DNA from 2 places in the Rossellomorea sp. NS-SX7 genome. Region 2 is predicted to be linked to the other one. Evidence: a T-box and tRNA genes for the amino acid it is inferred to sense, from the RefSeq annotation. Region 2 holds a T-box; the other holds one or more tRNA genes.
The links. The T-box of region 2 lies ahead of trpS (tryptophan--tRNA ligase). A T-box ahead of a tRNA ligase gene usually reads a tRNA of that ligase, here a tRNA-Trp.

Region 1 (8,592 bases), 1.8 Mb from region 2:
ACGGCATCGCAGCTTTCGGCCATATGGGGACCGTGCTGTTCATGGGCACCGACAGGTATGATCGCCATCTTCACTGTTTTGAGTGCTTCTTCTACTTCCTCCCACGTCATATTCGGTAACAGATATGAATTCAACGCTCTCTCCCCTTTACGCAAGTACGGTATTTTGTATACCGTAGAAATGTAAAAAAATTATCCTTTCGCCTCAGCTGCTTCCCTCTTCCTTTTCTTCACGTCGACCCCTTCCTGAGTGAGTTCGATATCTGCCTTAATGCTGAGCTGACAAGTAAGACGATAGTTTTCCCCGACCAAATCGCCGAGCATTTTATCCTCTTTCCAATTCGGTGGGTCCAGATCTTCCATCCCCTTCAGAACTTTGCATGTACACTTAGTGCACTTCCCCATCCCGCAGCCGTATTTCAGCTTGGGAAATTGTTTGATACCAGCGAGGACAACGAGGTTGGCCCCATCTTTTACATCCTGTTCGATGATCTCCCCATCCACAAACAACTTTACATTCGGCATGCAAACACCCCTTACTGTGACATTTATCACAATTTTTAGAATTTTCTTTAGTATACCGTTGAATCTTTCAAGATGTAAACCCTTCCGTCAGCTTTTCTTACAAAAAAACCTCCCCCACCCTCCTTTGAAATACTGATAGAATAAGGGATTCTTGAAATAAATTATGTAAAAAATAAAAAATTCAGAACATTCTATTGATTATTCCAGGGACTTGTTTTAGACTGTGAGTAATACGTTTTGGTATACCAAATACAAATTAAGTGGATAGAGGAGTGGTTTTGAAGATGGAAAAGTATATCGTGCTGACCAATAAGGAAACCTTTCAGACCGTACTGGAGAATGACGGCTTTCAGCCTGTAGAAACCTATCATTTCTATTTCTTTGACAAATTAAAATCAACGTACACAATCGCGAGAGTACTCGATGATGATGCCAAAATCGAACTTTACGAAAAGTATGAAGGAAAAGAGTACGTCAATCATATCCGGATGAAGTTCTTCGAATCGTTTGAAACGATCGAAGGCGCGCGCGAGGAACTGTACGAAATCGTGAAAGCAAATGGAAACAGTGAAGACTCGAAGCATTCAAAGCTGGTTAAGTCTGATGAGCTGGCTGTTTAGGATTTACTTTTGAGTGAGTCATAGGGATGGGCGCTTGCAGAATTTTTCTGTGCATTTATTCGTCTGATCCTCAAATCTATAGTACTGTTATTAAGGCAGACCACACCGTTAACGGAATGGTCTGCTTTTGTGTTGTTTTGATAACATTGAAGGTGTTTTGTTTTTAACTGGTTCCAGCTGTTGATTGGAGTGCAAGACGAAGACTCCTGCGGGAGAAGCGCGTTAGGTGAGACCCCGCAGGAGCGCAGCGACGAGGAGGCTCACCAACCGCCCGCGGAAAGCGAAGTCTTGCACGGAAATCAACAGCGGCGTTCAAAAGAGTTAAACTTAATAAAACACCTCCCTTTTTTGTACTGAAAGGGAGGTGTTTTCATTCTTCATCATATCAACAACTGCAAGAATATAAGATACAGCATTGCCAAGCACAGAAAAGAAATTGTAAACAGTGAATTCCAGTTCGAGACTTTGTAGGAGCTTGTCTTCACGATGGTGGACATGAGCCCGATCGTCGCATTGTACGGCCCCATTAGAAAGGCGGATACCGCTCCTGCAAGCATTGAAACCGTAAGGATATACGGCGAGATATCCAGGCTGTGAGGATCAAGCGTTCCAGCGAGCAGCGCAAGAGCAACCGCAGGATGAAGCCCGATGAACGCCAATGCCAATGGAATTAACGGGATGAACAAGACAAAGATTTCTATTCCTATCACATCCTTAAATGACGTGATCCAGCCATTCACCACTTTGTCTGCACCCGAGAAACCGATGGCAGAGATAAAAAATCCTGCTGAAAGAAAAATAAAGAACTGGTCTTTCATTTTCAGCAAATGATTCTGATAATGCTCAAAGAGTCCCGATCCGAAGGCTCTTGTTTGTCCTAAAAAGAGACACCATACGAACGCAAATGGGATGACCAGAAGCGATACCACAATCAGGAACGAAAGCGACAGCGAATGCTCCAGGATGGAGATCACGATATTGAAGAGGATGATGGCAATCAGGATATGTGACAGCTTCCCTGCTCCCCCGCTCTTTCCGCTCCCTGCCTCAATGGCAGCAGCGGTTTCATCGATTGCCGTGCTTGTCCCAAAAGAAGCACGCTTCCGCTTCCTATATCCGCCCGTATACCAATCAAGCAGAAGTCCCAAGACACTAAGCGGCAGCACATAAGGAAGCATCGTCCCCCATTTCACTCCCGTCATATCAATGACGATCCCCACAATCGGGGTGACCGGCGCCCACATCAAAGGCATTGAAAAGCCATGCGTGATGGCCCTGCTCATGAATCTCTCCCTATTCTCTAAAGGAAATCCATCCGCCGCCGGCCTGATCGAGAAATACGTCATCGGCAATGTAGCCAGATTCATAAAGATACTAAAGAAATAAGAAATCCCCGAAGTCAAACTGTATAAACTTGTGGAGGACCGGACCCGCCTGGAAATAAAGCCTTGAATATTCTCAGAATAATTACCAAGCTTGATCGGCAGTGCAAGTAATGGAACCAACGCAAATAGTGTCAAAAGATTAAGCATCGGTCCGAAAGATAAAACGATATCTCCAATCCCAGCACCACTCCTCAACAACATAATCAGCCCAAGTGCAAGGAACACCCCTCCAATCAATCTGACAAACTTACTTACTTTCAATATGGTCATACATACAATAACGAAACAAATAACAGAGATCACAGGTGAAAGCTCGATTCCCTTGAAAAGTTCATTCAGCAAGTAAAGGACAATCGAAACACCTGATAATAGTTTAATCATAAAATCACCGCATTTTTTCTGATTATTCTATATATTAAACCTATTGAGAATGAAAATCAATTAGTTGGTATACATTATTTTGATAAAAAGTTTGATTTTTAAAAATGATCATTCACTCTTCCTGCGTATGAGGAAGCAACTACAACGCCATAAAACCCTTTATTTATAAACGTTTAACCAAGATATTACGTACTGTACTTCAATTGATATGGTATACCAAGTTGTCTGATTTATCAACTTTAACTTAAATTCCATTAAAATTTCAAGTATTTGGTATACCAAATTATTGACTAATGCAAAAATACCGCTTATAATCAAATTATTAAAACGTTATCAATAGGAGGGCTTCACATGTTCCAATTCTTATTTGGATCAAAACATGCTTTAGAGAAAGCAAATCGTAAACTTGCGCGGCTGAAAAGGACCTTAAAGTTTTAATGAAATAACATATGGTAAGAGGACATTCTCATTTATAGATTCCAAAAAGGCATCCATACCCCTCACGCACGGGATATGGATGCCTTATTTTTACTTAACAATTTAGAGAATGATTTATCACTAGTGTGCCATTGGAAATTGTACAGCCACTTTTGTACCAACCCCTGGTGCGCTTTCAAATTTTATCGTACCGCCATATTTCTCTACTATATTGTAGCAAATCATAAGACCGAGGCCAGTACCCTTACTTTTTAATGAATAAAAAGGGGTGCCGAGGTTCTTTAATTCCTCAGATGACATGCCCCTGCCGTGATCCATCACTTCTATTCTTACTACACCTTTTTTCTTCCTGGCGGCGACGGATACGGCCTTGCTGTGAGGAGATGCCTCAATGGCGTTCTTAATCAAATTGATGAACAATTGCTTGATTTCAATGGGGTTAGCTATGATGAAGCACCCTTCCTCCACCGAAAGTTCAATGCTGTTATCGTTATGCATTCCATAACTTTTCAATAACTCCGTCACATCGTTCAGGACTGTATCAATTCCAACAGAATCCTTCATTTTGTCCTCGTCAGGCTTGGCAATGGCCAGAAATTGAGATATGACATGTTCAGCCGTATGAAGCTCGTTAATCATCAGAGAAAAGTTCTTCTTAAAGCTTTGATTGAGCTCTGGGTCAGCCTCATAGTATTGCAGAAATCCCTTCACGACAGTAAGTGGATTCCGTATTTCATGGGCGACGGCTGCCGCCATCTGCCCCGTCGTCTTCAACCTTTCAGCCTGCTGCACCTGTTCATAATACATACGCTGCTTCTGGATTCGGACATTCGTTAAATGAAAAATAAAATAAAGGATGATCTGGCTCGCAAAGAAATTCACAACATTCCCTGCTATATCTGCATAGATGTACAAATAGGTTTGCCCCTGATCGACAATGGCTATGTAGCTGAATGTAAATCCAATAAAAAGTGAATTCAGCACAAGGGAAAAATAAAAAAGACGTTTATCAAAAAACAAAATAGATAAAGCAGGAACAAAACACAACAGAATAAACTCCGACCATGTTTCGGGATACAAATAAAACAGACTATAAAAATACACTGTCGACGCTATGATCGTTGTGTACCTCATACCAGCATTTTCATACAGTGGGTAAAGAAGCAGGCAAAACGCCACAATGAACACCATTCCACCATGAATGACAAAACGGGAATCAAACGGGTTATCGACCACCACCCCCAACACCATCAAAACAATAATGACAGAAATGATCATATAATAATTTTTCTTTTGTAACCCATGTTGAAATTCCCTCATGCTCATCCCCCACTAGTCAACTATTGAACTATTAATCTTTGACAGGATATAGTAACTATCTTACAAAAAAGGGAAATAGTCAATGGGACACCGGGTCTCACGTCCCTTCATTGTCTTCCCTTTGGGACGAGGGGACAGGTTCAGCGTCCCTCTTCTTCCACCTGGGACACCGTCCCTGTCCCCTTGTCCCATAACAAAAAAGCCAGTACTCTGCTTCTTCTGGGTAAGAAGAAACAAATACTGACTCTAAGATTCATATGTATTGGAGCGGGTGATGGGAATCGAACCCACGACATCAGCTTGGAAGGCTGAGGTTTTACCATTAAACTACACCCGCGTATGTGGCAGGGGCAGTAGGAATCGAACCCACACCAAAGGTTTTGGAGACCTTCGTTCTACCGTTAAACTATGCCCCTATGCAAAAAATTTGTTTATGAAGATTTTTTACCATTCGCTCTGAACGTAATGCTCCGCTTTCGCTGCGCAAAGGGTAAGGAGGCTTATTTTCACTCCGCTTGCGCTCCGTGAAAAAAGCTAAATGGAGGGGGGCAGATTCGAACTGCCGAACCCGAAGGAGCGGATTTACAGTCCGCCGCGTTTAGCCACTTCGCTACCCCTCCATGAGAGAATAAAAAATATGGCGGAGGAAGAGGGATTCGAACCCCCGCGGGCTTTAACACCCCTGTCGGTTTTCAAGACCGATCCCTTCAGCCGGACTTGGGTATTCCTCCGTGTGATATTTCACGTGTAAAAGCTGAGCTTTATTCTTAGAGATGCTCCGCTTCGCTGCGCAAGGTTTAAGGATAGATATTTTACTCCGCTGACGCTTCGTAAAAATCTTTGGTGGAGGATGACGGGATCGAACCGCCGACCCTCTGCTTGTAAGGCAGATGCTCTCCCAGCTGAGCTAATCCTCCGTAAATACATCTATAAATTGTGACGACCTATATTAATCTATCAATTCTTTAATCAATTGTCAACTTCAATAAGGAAATTCACTATAAAAAAGATAGAACGGTTGACTAGGGACAGGTGACCTGTCCCACCTCTAACCTAAAAGCTAATATGATCCAAAAGTCAATCATCTCAATCTGAAAAATGGGACAACAAACCTGTCCCTACGTCCCAATAACAGTCTTTATCACTTCTTCTACAAATACAGGCGTTTTGACGAAGGCACTCTCAATGTGAAGGCGTTCGGTTCGTTTGTGGGCGTCTTTACCGAAAGGACCTACGTTTAAGACTGGTCCTTCGAGCTTGTGCATTTCCCCAAATGGTATCGAATAGGTCGTATTCCACACCGGGGTATTCTTTTCATAAACCGCCCATCCTTTGTTTTCGTCTTTGTAATTGACGTAGCTCAAGTCCGAGATGCCGTTGAAGTAATGGACCTGTTCGACCGGGAGATCAAAGTGTTCCTTCGCAGACTTCACCACGGCTTCGACACATGCTTCCACCAGTGGATGATCAGACGTATTGACAGGCGGATAATAAGGCGGTGTGAACATGATGACCATCGCGGGTGCGAGCTCCTGGCAATTGATCATGAGCGTATCGGCAACCTTGAAAGACTTTTCCCTGTCGTCTCCTTCATGGCCACCGATATCATGCTTGAGGGCTTCGATATAGTCCCTTCCAAGTTTCTTTTCCGCATAAACCTCCAGTTCTGAATACCGAAGCACCCCGACTTCACCAACAGAAGGAATCCCCTCCCGTTCACAAAGCTCCCTGTACCTCTGGTTGCACTCAGCGGCCGCAGACAAGGCAACTTGTTCAAATACATTCATGACATCTGCAGCCGTTTTCTTCATTGTGAAGACGTTGTATAGAGCAACAGTGCCAAACGGCGTTTGTGCGGAATAATCCAGCCTTAAATCATCCTGCTGCAAAGTTACTGGAAGTGGAGTTGTTTCACCAAAGTCGGTTTCTTTAAACAAGGGATTCCATTCCATCTTCCTAGTAAGGAATGAAGCGATGAACGGTGATGTCATCCCGCTCAGAGGTTCACCTACATGCGTTTCCCTTCCATAGAACAGAGCAGAGGGCATGATCTTTCCGATGGTACCTGAATATACATTGTAAGACGTATCAGTCGGATTTTGGGAAAACACCGGTTCTCCGTTTAAGAACAAGGTATAGTCGAGGTCGTGCACTTCCTTCAGTTCATTCAAATGAACGACAGCCGCTCTCATCCCGGAGGAATTCACTTCTTCATCCGGTACAGTCACAAGAACAAGGTTGACCGGCCAGCCTTCATCGGCAGCTTTTTCAATGACTGCCATGTGAATGGCCAATCCGGCCTTCATGTCCATCGTTCCTCTTCCCCATAAGTAGTTTCCTGATTTCAAATCATTCTGTGCATCCGGGTGCAGCTCATCTATGTAGTTCTCCAGCTCTTTGGTCAACTGCTCCGGGTTAAAGGCTAGGGCTTCAAGCTCCCCATATTCCTCCGTACTCACCGTATCAAAATGACTGATCAGGACTATGGTCTTTTCAGCTTTCTCATGTTTGTAAAAAGCTGAAAAAAACTGCCTTCCATAATCGGCATCCCCGAGGTTAAGATGAGTTGGATTGGCATGGAAATAAGGAACACCCTTTATCTTCTCATATACTTTTTTCGGAAATTCGATTTCTCCCTCTGTCAGAGTCCGGCTATGCCAGCTGACCAGTTCACAAAGCAGCGCCCTCAGCGTATCAGGTGTCCCCCAATGCCTCATGATATGACCTCCTTATTCACAAAAAACTCCTGATTCAGCCAGCCCTCAAGCCGGTTCATCGCTTCCTTTATTAATTCCATGCTGTACGCAAAAGAAATCCGGATGTACCCTTCACCAAACTCAGTAAACGAGCTGCCGGGTACAACAGCCACCCCCGCTTCCCTTAAAAGCCGTGTCGCAAATTCCATCGAAGGCATGCCGAACTGTTTTATAGAAGGAAAAATATAAAAGGCTCCTTTAGGCATAACGACATCAAAGCCCATCAACGTCAATCGCCTGTAAACATAATCCCGCCTATCCCTGTACGCAATATTCATCTGGGCCGGCACGTGCCTATTGTTAGTCAATGCCTCGATTGCTGCGTACTGGCCAGGTACCGATGCACAAACCCCATTGTATAAATGGACCTTCACGACATGCTCCATGATGGAAGCAGGACCAAGGACAAAACCGATCCTCCAGCCCGTCATCGAATGGGACTTGGACAGCCCATGAATGAGAAACAACCGTTCCTTCAATTGAGCATACGAAGCAAACGTGTGATGCTCCCCTTCCAGTGTGTTCTCACTATAGATTTCATCCGACACGATGAATAGATCATACTTAGCAATCAGAGATACCAGCTCGTCCATTTCCTCTTTATTCAGAGCCACTCCGGTAGGATTCGAAGGATAATTAAAGAGAATCGCTTTGGTTTTTTCAGTGATCAAGGCTTCCAATTTTTCAGGAGAAGGCTTAAATCCAGTGAGGGATGTGTCCAAATATACCGGCTTCGCCCCGCACATCGTGATGATGGGTTCGTAGCCTGAATAAAGTGGCGCCGGCAGGATCACCTCATCCCCTTCTTCCAAAATCGTCCTGAACACTGAATCCAGCGCCTCACTCGCACCGGTCGTGACGATGATTTCCGTTTCAGGATTATAATCAAGGCCATACGACACGGCAAAAAAATCACGGACAGCCTCACGAAGCTCAAGCAAACCGGCATTATGCGAGTAAATCGTCTGGTTCGAAGCTATGGCTCTGATCCCCGCTTCCTTCACCGCTTCCGGTGTGGGAAAGTCAGGCTGGCCAATGGTCAAATTGATGGCATTCGGATAGAGAACGAGCTGATTCGAGAATTGTCGTATCCCTGGAATGACCAACCCTTGTGCTGCTGCATTTATTGATAACGACATAACCTTTCACACACCTTTCACATACCTAA
Region 2 (8,592 bases):
ACTAGATAGTACGCAGGCATTGAACCATTGTTCATAAGTACGTCAACCATACCTTGCTTGTCATAAGCAGCATCGATTGCTTTACGAGCGTGTACGTTAGCCATTAATTCGTTCTTTTGGTTTAAACGAAGGAAGAATACAGCAGTATCCGCTAGAGTTTTGAAGTTTGGATCATCTTTGTACTTGTCAACGAATTCAGCTGAAAGACCAGTAATATCAGCCTTTTCTGTTTCATAAAGGTTAACTGCTGTTGCAGTATCCTTAACGATGTTGAAGTTGATTTCTTTCAACTTGACAGTTTCTGCATCCCAGTAACCATCGTTTTTAGTTAATTTGAAGCTTTGTTCGTGCTTCCACTCAGAAAGTGTGAATGGACCGTTGTAAACTGCTTTATCAGCTTCAAGACCAAATTGATCGCCTTGAGCTTCTACGAATTTTTGGTTTTGAGGATAGAAAGTTGCGAAAGAAAGTAATGCTTTGAAGTAAGGTACTTGACCTTCAAGCTGTACTTCTAACGTTTTGTCATCAATTGCTTTAACACCTAATTCTTCAACTGGAACTTCACCAGCATTTACTTTAGCAGCGTTTTTGATATCGTACATGATGTACGCATACTCTGCACCAGTATCAGGGTTTAAAGCTTTTTGCCAAGAGTAAACGAAGTCGTTAGCAGTAACGGGATCTCCGTTTGACCATTTAGCATCACGAAGCTTGAACGTGTAAGTAAGACCATCTTCACTTACTTGCGGCTCTTCAGCAGCCATACCTAGTACTGCTTCGTCGTTCTCACCTAGACGGTAAAGACCTTCGAATACGTTGTTCATTACGTTGAATGAAACAGAGTCAGTAGCTAGTGTAGAGTCCATTGATGGGATCTCTGAACTCTCGATCAAGTTAAGTACTTGTTCTTTTTGCTCAGCAGGCTTGTCGCCGCCGTTGTCGCCTGATTCTCCGCCTTCTGCACCTTCATTGCCGCCACAAGCAGCTAGGAAAGTACTTAGAGCCAGAAGAAGAACCAGCAAGAATGAAAACTTTTTCTTCATCTTGAAATTGACCTCCTCGTAAATCTCATATTTATTTATCTTCTAATTTTCAGAAGATTTGTTACTTATTATACATGATAGAGATATTTTTGCAATATTAATTTAACAGTTTTTTTGCAAAATTATCAGATTAATAGGTAATAGGATCGTAAAACGTTGATTTATAAGGGTTTTCACCTTTACTTTTAGGGTGTTTGTCCTATTACAATTGTTACAATTGTCCGTTTTCATTTATTTTCCTGCTTCATCTTCTTGTCATGATTCTAACTAAATTGAAAGTTTCCGCTATTATATTTATAAATTTCACTGATTCTTTATTACAAATGTAAACTCTAGTATTCCCTCTAAAGAATTCAAGAAACCTTTACAACCCCTTCACTGTACGCGGGCAATAGATGATTGTGTTTAACCAGGATACAGTCACTCAGTAAATGTATATATATGAAATCCAATTGAAATTCACTGTCCTCATCATGTATACTTCTTATTAAAAAAGGTATAAAGGAGTATTATGAAACGTATATTTACTATTTATGTAATGGCGGTTTTGATCTTGATCATCTCTATCGTCTTTTCACTTGTTCAGGGTGATCCGCTCGCTCTTTCCACTCTAAACAGCTTATTTATTACAGGGATGATTTATTTAATCACGGGTGCTTTCCTGTATATATTTCAAAAGGGTTTCTTTAATGGCATTGTTTATGCTTTAAAGAGATTCAGAAGAAGTACGACTCAGGGTAAGTTCCTTTCCCAGTTTGATGATATCGATTCAACAAAGGAAGCTCACGAAGAATTCACAGTCGTCCGTTCATATAAAATCACCCGCTCCCTTCTTATAATAGGAAGTTCCCTTCTTGTACTGTCCCTGGCACTGTCCTATCTCATATACACTTGAATTAACTTTGTTTTTTCACTATAATAGGGATACTAATATCAAGGCGTAGATGAAGAGTAGTAACTAAAATTGTGATTTCAAGAGAGCTTGTGTCAGGTGTAAACAAGTAATCACCTTTTAGCGAATGGACTTCTGAGCCTTATTTGTGAATTTTCAGTAGCGAATAACGGATTTACCTCACGTTACAGAGGTTCCATGCAAGCTGCATGGACTAAGCTGACTCATGTTCGTGAGTACTTAGGGTGGCACCGCGGATATAATCCCATTCGTCCCTATTTTTTTAGGATGAATGGGTTTTTATTTTGGGTAAATATAGGAGGAAAAGCAATGAAGACAATATTTAGCGGAATTCAGCCAAGCGGAACGATTACACTTGGTAATTATATCGGGGCAATGAAGCAGTTTACAGAATTGCAAAATGAGTATAACTGTTACTTCTGTGTAGTAGATCAGCATGCGATTACTGTTCAGCAGGATAAAATGGAGCTGCGTAAAAACATCAAAAGCCTCGCAGCGCTCTATATCGCATGTGGCATCGATCCTGAAAAATCGACATTATTCATCCAGTCGGAAGTCCCTGCCCATGCGCAGGCGGGATGGATCCTGCAATGTGTAACGTATATTGGCGAACTTGAGCGAATGACTCAGTTCAAGGATAAATCGCATGGCAAGGAAGCTGTATCTGCCGGCTTATTGACATACCCGCCATTGATGGCAGCCGATATCCTTCTGTACGGGACTGATTTAGTACCTGTCGGCGAAGACCAGAAACAGCATTTGGAATTAACCCGAAATCTGGCAGAGCGATTTAACAATAAATACAATGACATCTTTACCATTCCTGAGGTCCGCATCCCTAAAGTCGGGGCCCGCGTCATGTCCCTGCAGGACCCGTTAAAGAAAATGAGTAAATCAGATGCCAATCAGAAAGCATTCATCACTTTGCTCGATGATCCAAAACAAATCGAGAAGAAAATCAAAAGTGCTGTCACAGACTCGGACGGCGTCGTGAAATACGATAAGGAAAACAAACCTGGCGTTTCGAATTTATTATCGATTTACTCCATCCTGGAGGGTATTTCCGTAGAAGAGCTGGAACAAAAATATGACGGAAAAGGGTACGGAGAGTTTAAAAGTGACCTTGCTCAAGTTGTCGTCAACGCCATCAAACCGATCCAGGACCGCTATAATGAATTGATTGACTCGGAAGAATTGGATGACATCCTTGACCGCGGTGCTGAAAAAGCGAATCGAGCTGCAGGCAAGATGCTTAAGAAAATGGAAAAGGCCATGGGACTTGGCCGTAAAGAGAGAAAAAGAAGATAATGGGAAAAATGCTGGAGCTTACATGGCTCCAGCATTTTTTTTTAGGCTTTTTCTTCCCTCCGCGTAATTGTAGGTTCCGCGCTTTTCACTTATTCTAAACCACAAAAAACCTCAAGCCCTATCAGGCTTAAGGTTTCGAAGTTCAATTCACTTTTGGACGGTTTTCAACTTCCCACAGTTTCTCAAAGAATGGCTGCCCCTTAATAAGGTTCTCACAAAGAGTGAGATGCTTGTGCGACCAACCATATTTCGTTTCTTCATACAGCATATTCCAAACGTCTTCAAAATCCATATCCTGAATCACGCGGTACTGTTCAGGTGCCCACTCCGTATACCAGTAACGGATTTCAGCCGTATTCTTAGAACCGTGCAGCTGATCAAGCGCCATAAACAGCAGCTGCTTCAGCTGTCTTTCTTTCCTTGTCAAACCATTCATCATATGGGGACTGGGGGAAAGAATATGATAGGAATTCTCCTGTTTCGGGTCATGTTCCACGGAGTACTCGATTGAATCGTGCCCATCCACCATTTCATAAACAAGCTGTTCCTGCCTTGGAATGAGCCTGCTTTTTCGGATAGGGACGGTGTATCCTATCGTATCGACTGCCAATATGCCTGTCCCATCTGTGACAATAAAGCAGTAATCCAGCTGAATGCGTTCATGATTCTTTCTTAAATATGCTTTTTGGTATACATCATTCAGCAGTTGTTGAGGTAATTCTGATAAATCATTCTCGATGTAATGAAAAAGGCCGGTATCCACTTTTAACAAAGGTACTTGATCTAACAACTCAATGACATCTTCTTTTCTCCATTCGTGAAAATGGCACACATTGTAGCCATTTTCTTCGCCTTCAAACCAATTTACCCATACATCATGAAGATATAACATGATTGACCCCTCGCTTTGCTACAATCTTATTTGTCAATCAGTATAGGCAGAAAAGAGTAAAAATATTCCTGAATGCGCACCTTTTATAGATAGTTGTTATTTTTTCTGCGAGGCAAATAAATCGTCAGGGTAATGATGAGAATGCCAACAAGGAATAGATAACATTCTACTCGTGTGCTTACAAATAGCAAATATTCTAAAATGGTCATACCTGTTGTAAGAAGGTTCAAATAAATGATCAGACTCACTCCTCCGGAAACAGCCAGTCCAAATCCTATAAATAATATGAACATACGAAACACCATGCCTTCCGCCTCTACCCTCTTTTTGCTTGTCCTTTTATACTATAGTTTATGTGCAGCAGAGGGATATATGACGAAAACAGGTGTTTGCCTATTCCACTTCAATGGAGGTTGATGTTTTTTTGTTGGGTAAGAAGAAGGAAGATGGTTTCCCCATGAACAGATTTGTCACTGCTTGCTTATTTTTTCGTGCATGTTCCACCAGATAATAGCCTGCAGCATAACCAAGCATTCTAGGATAACTTTTTTGACCTAGAAGTAAATGATCATGGAGTGGATTCACCCGCGTAATGTTCAGGTTCGGTTGAATCCACTTTTCATAATATCGCGAGAGCTCTTTGTCATCGTATGCTTTTGTCCAGGCCGCTACGTACTCAGAACCGCAGTACTCGCGCACAGCATGCTCAGCGAGACCTTCAAATATGATTGAATCCAATAATGTGTAATCTTCATCTTTCTTTTTCAATCTGTCCATTCTCACGCAATGGTGATACTCATGAACAAATAACGCTTCATATTCTTTTATATCTTCCTGTTCCTTTAAAAATAAATAAATTTCATCTTTGAAGCACACGCCTGATTTTTTCATAGAAGTTTGAAAAAGCCCTCTTCTCTCCTGTACAGGAAGCAGATAAACAGGTACATTCGGACCATCCCATCTTCTTCTATAAAGCCTCTCAAGCTTCATAAAAACTTCCCATAGTTTGTTTTCCTTCATGGATTCATAAATTTTTTTCGCAGCGATTGCAGGACGGTACATTCCATGCTTCATGAGGTATTGATACAGGGATTCCACATCGTCAGATCTTCCCTGTTTTGTTTTCTTTAAGATCGCTAATGGATTGTCGAGCGATTCTGCCAGCCATTCATCGGTCGGAGCAATTGTCACATACATCCCTCTTTCACTTTTTTTAAATATATATGTAGAAAAAGAGATTTTAGTAACAGGTAAAGCCGCCCTATAAAACAAAAAAAGCGCACGAATATTGATTCGTACGCTCTTCAAACTCGTTATTTTGTATATTTCTTGAACACCAGTGTGGCATTGTGTCCGCCGAAGCCAAGTGAGTTGCTCATCGCCACATTCACTTCACGTTTTCTGGCTTCATTTGCCACATAGTCCAGGTCGCAATCCGCATCCGGAGTATCCAGGTTAATGGTTGGTGGAAGAATACTATCTTTCATTGCCAATACCGTGAAGATGGCCTCCACTCCTCCAGCAGCTCCCAATAGGTGGCCAGTCATTGATTTAGTGGAGCTCATGGCAAGCTTATATGCATGTTCACCAAATACTTCTTTGACTGCCATCGTTTCGTATTTATCATTATATGGAGTACTCGTACCGTGAGCGTTGATATAATCAAGTTCTTCCGGGCGCACTCCTCCATCCTCGAGGGCCATTCTCATAGCTCTTGCTCCGCCTTCCCCTGCAGGTGCAGGTGCTGTAATATGATAGGCATCTCCCGTGCTTCCGTATCCTGCAACTTCAGCATAAATGGTAGCTCCGCGTTTCAAAGCATGTTCCAGCTCCTCCAACACGACAACTCCAGCTCCTTCCCCCATTACGAATCCATCCCGGTTCGCATCGAATGGACGTGAAGCTTTCTCTGGATCGGTATTGGTTGAAAGTGCTGTGTTGGCACAGAATCCTGCGACGGACATTTTCGTGATAGGTGCTTCCGCTCCTCCTGAGATCATGACGTCGGCATCCCCGCGCTGAATGACCTTGAACGCATCACCGATTGAATTAGTACCTGTTGCACAAGCTGTTACTGTGCATGAGTTAACGCCTTTAGCGCCAAGCATGATCGACACTTGTCCGGTTGCCATATCCGGGATGATCATTGGCACGAAGAACGGACTTACACGGCGGTAACCGCGTTTTTGGAAGGTTTCATATTGGTTTTCGAATGTCTCCATTCCACCAATTCCCGAGCCGATCCATACCCCTACACGATGGGCGTTTTCATCGGTAATATCTAACTTCGAGTCCTTGACGGCCATCATGGAAGCTGCAACCGCATAGTGGGTGAAGCGGTCCATCTTTCTTGCTTCTTTACGCTCGACGTATTCTTCTATATCAAAATCTTTTAACTCAGCCGCCACTTTCGCAGGATACTCATCAGCATTAAGCCTCGTTAATGGGCCAATCCCCGTTTTCCCTTCCAAAATGCCGTTCCAGGTTGTTTCTACATTATTCCCTAATGGAGTCACAGCTCCTAAGCCAGTTATAACAACACGTTTATTGTTCATTCGATCCATCTCCTTTTAAACAAATTGTAGAAGAGTTACACTTTATTTACCCCAACGCATCACGATTGCGCCCCACGTCAGGCCGCCGCCGAAGCCTACCATGACAACGACATCATCTTCTTTTACTCTTCCCTCCTGCAGATCTTCTACCAGTGATACTGGAATGGAAGCTGCTGAAGTATTGCCGTATTTATTAACTGTTTTTGACATCTTTTCAACCGGAAGATCCAAACGCTGTCTGGCAGCTTCCATGATTCTAATATTGGCCTGATGAGGAATAAGGAAGTCTACATCCTCTTTTTTCAATCCGGCTTTTTCGATAACATTCACACTTGATTCACCCATTTGACGGACGGCAAACTTGAATACTTCCCTTCCGTTCATCACGATGTTTTCTTCTTGGTACAAATGTTTTGCTCCCGAACCGTCCGACCCAAGTTCGAATGCAAGAATCCCTTTTCCATCAGATACAGGTCCAAGGACTGCAGCACCTGCCGCGTCTCCAAATAGAACAGCTGTATTTCGATCATCCCAATCCGTTATCTTCGAGAGCTTCTCTACTCCAACGATCAGAACATTTTTATAAACACCATTGTCGATGAATTGTTTTGCAGTAATCATACCATACATGAACCCTGCACATGCCGCACTGATATCCATGGCAGCAGCTCTTTTTGCTCCCAGTCTATCCTGCAGCAAGCAGGCTACCGAAGGAAAAGGCCGGTCCGGTGTAACAGTGGCAACCAGTATCAGATCAATATCTTCAGGTGTGATCTCCGCATCAGCGATTGCTTTCTTTGCAGCCTCATAAGCCATATCCGAAGTTTCAATGTGCTCACCTGCTACACGTCTTTCTTCAATTCCAGTCCGTGTACGGATCCACTCATCAGAAGTATCGACCATTTTCTCTAAATCTGCATTTGTTAAAATCTTTTCAGGAAGGTAACGCCCAATTCCGATTATCCCTGTATTCATACTGGCATCCCCTGCTTTCTTATATTTTCGTTCTCCCAATACAATAAGTTTATTATCAATTATTATGACTTGGTACTAATTTTAACGAAAATCGTTTATTTGTGCAATGGTTTTATGATTCCCCTAAAACTCAACATACGTTCATACTCTTACAATCCCCCATTTTCCAGAATGAATGACCATTTACAAGGGGAACTAAAAAAGACTGCCATCTGTTGGGCAGTCTTTTTAACGATCAATCGTTATGTACGGCATCTTTCTTGCCTAATTCATATGCTTCCCCCATCACCTGGGTGAAAAGAGTCATAAATGGCTGAAGCATTTCCGGCGATAATTCAATGCCCGCTTCATCCAGCGTCTGTTTTGCCTGTGGTAAGTACTTCATTGCAATTTGCATAAATTCCATCGATTTGTCGTGATTCATTACTTTGCTTCCTTCCCGTTTGGTAATTTCCCTGTTTCGATATAGTTTCTGACATGCTTGTTGATAGCGGTTTGGAATTCCTCGGGGACCAATGGACTGAACTTACCCATAGAAATAACACCATCTTTAAAATCAAACTCAAGAACCCCTGATGATAACTCCCCTTCAGAAAATTTATCCGCCACTACTTCATATAGCTTATCAGCATGCTGGACGGTGCTTGTGAGGACCGTGGACTCTCCAAGATCTGACTGATCGGATACATACCCGATCGCAAACAACCCCCGCTCTTTTAGTTCTTCGATAACAGCTACATTATAGCCATCTCCGGCGGGATATACAACATCCGCATCCTGATTTACCAATGCATTCAATCGTTCCAACGCCCTTGGTTTGTCATCCCAATCCCTGGTATATTCAACAATTACCTCAATATCCTCATTCTGATACCTTGCTCCATCGACAAATCCCTTTACTTCAGG

Region 1: it encodes a tRNA-Trp, which carries the amino acid that the T-box ahead of trpS (tryptophan--tRNA ligase) is inferred to sense. The anticodon was not compared.

The regions. Positions count from the first base shown of each region.
Region 1 is NZ_CM128249.1:3,566,821-3,575,412, forward strand. It holds gene ACUXV2_RS17695 (creatininase family protein) at 1-134, opposite strand, end outside; gene ACUXV2_RS17700 (2Fe-2S iron-sulfur cluster-binding protein) at 192-524, opposite strand; gene ACUXV2_RS17705 (hypothetical protein) at 809-1,144, shown strand; partial or broken gene ACUXV2_RS17710 (hypothetical protein) at 1,325-1,593, shown strand; gene ACUXV2_RS17715 (hypothetical protein) at 1,525-2,910, opposite strand; gene ACUXV2_RS17720 (ATP-binding protein) at 3,469-4,668, opposite strand; tRNA gene ACUXV2_RS17725 (tRNA-Gly) at 4,932-5,005, opposite strand; tRNA gene ACUXV2_RS17730 (tRNA-Trp) at 5,011-5,084, opposite strand; tRNA gene ACUXV2_RS17735 (tRNA-Tyr) at 5,208-5,288, opposite strand; tRNA gene ACUXV2_RS17740 (tRNA-Ser) at 5,307-5,399, opposite strand; tRNA gene ACUXV2_RS17745 (tRNA-Val) at 5,510-5,585, opposite strand; gene ACUXV2_RS17750 (M20/M25/M40 family metallo-hydrolase) at 5,787-7,385, opposite strand; gene ACUXV2_RS17755 (aminotransferase class I/II-fold pyridoxal phosphate-dependent enzyme) at 7,382-8,563, opposite strand.
Region 2 is NZ_CM128249.1:1,119,166-1,127,757, reverse strand. It holds gene ACUXV2_RS05475 (peptide ABC transporter substrate-binding protein) at 1-1,043, opposite strand, end outside; gene ACUXV2_RS05470 (DUF3899 domain-containing protein) at 1,555-1,938, shown strand; T-box leader at 1,976-2,215, shown strand; gene trpS (tryptophan--tRNA ligase) at 2,266-3,264, shown strand; gene ACUXV2_RS05460 (DUF3603 family protein) at 3,407-4,156, opposite strand; gene ACUXV2_RS05455 (hypothetical protein) at 4,240-4,461, opposite strand; gene ACUXV2_RS05450 (DUF2268 domain-containing protein) at 4,550-5,347, opposite strand; gene fabF (beta-ketoacyl-ACP synthase II) at 5,470-6,711, opposite strand; gene ACUXV2_RS05440 (beta-ketoacyl-ACP synthase III) at 6,754-7,686, opposite strand; gene ACUXV2_RS05435 (ComZ family protein) at 7,922-8,110, opposite strand; gene ACUXV2_RS05430 (BMP family ABC transporter substrate-binding protein) at 8,110-8,592, opposite strand, start outside.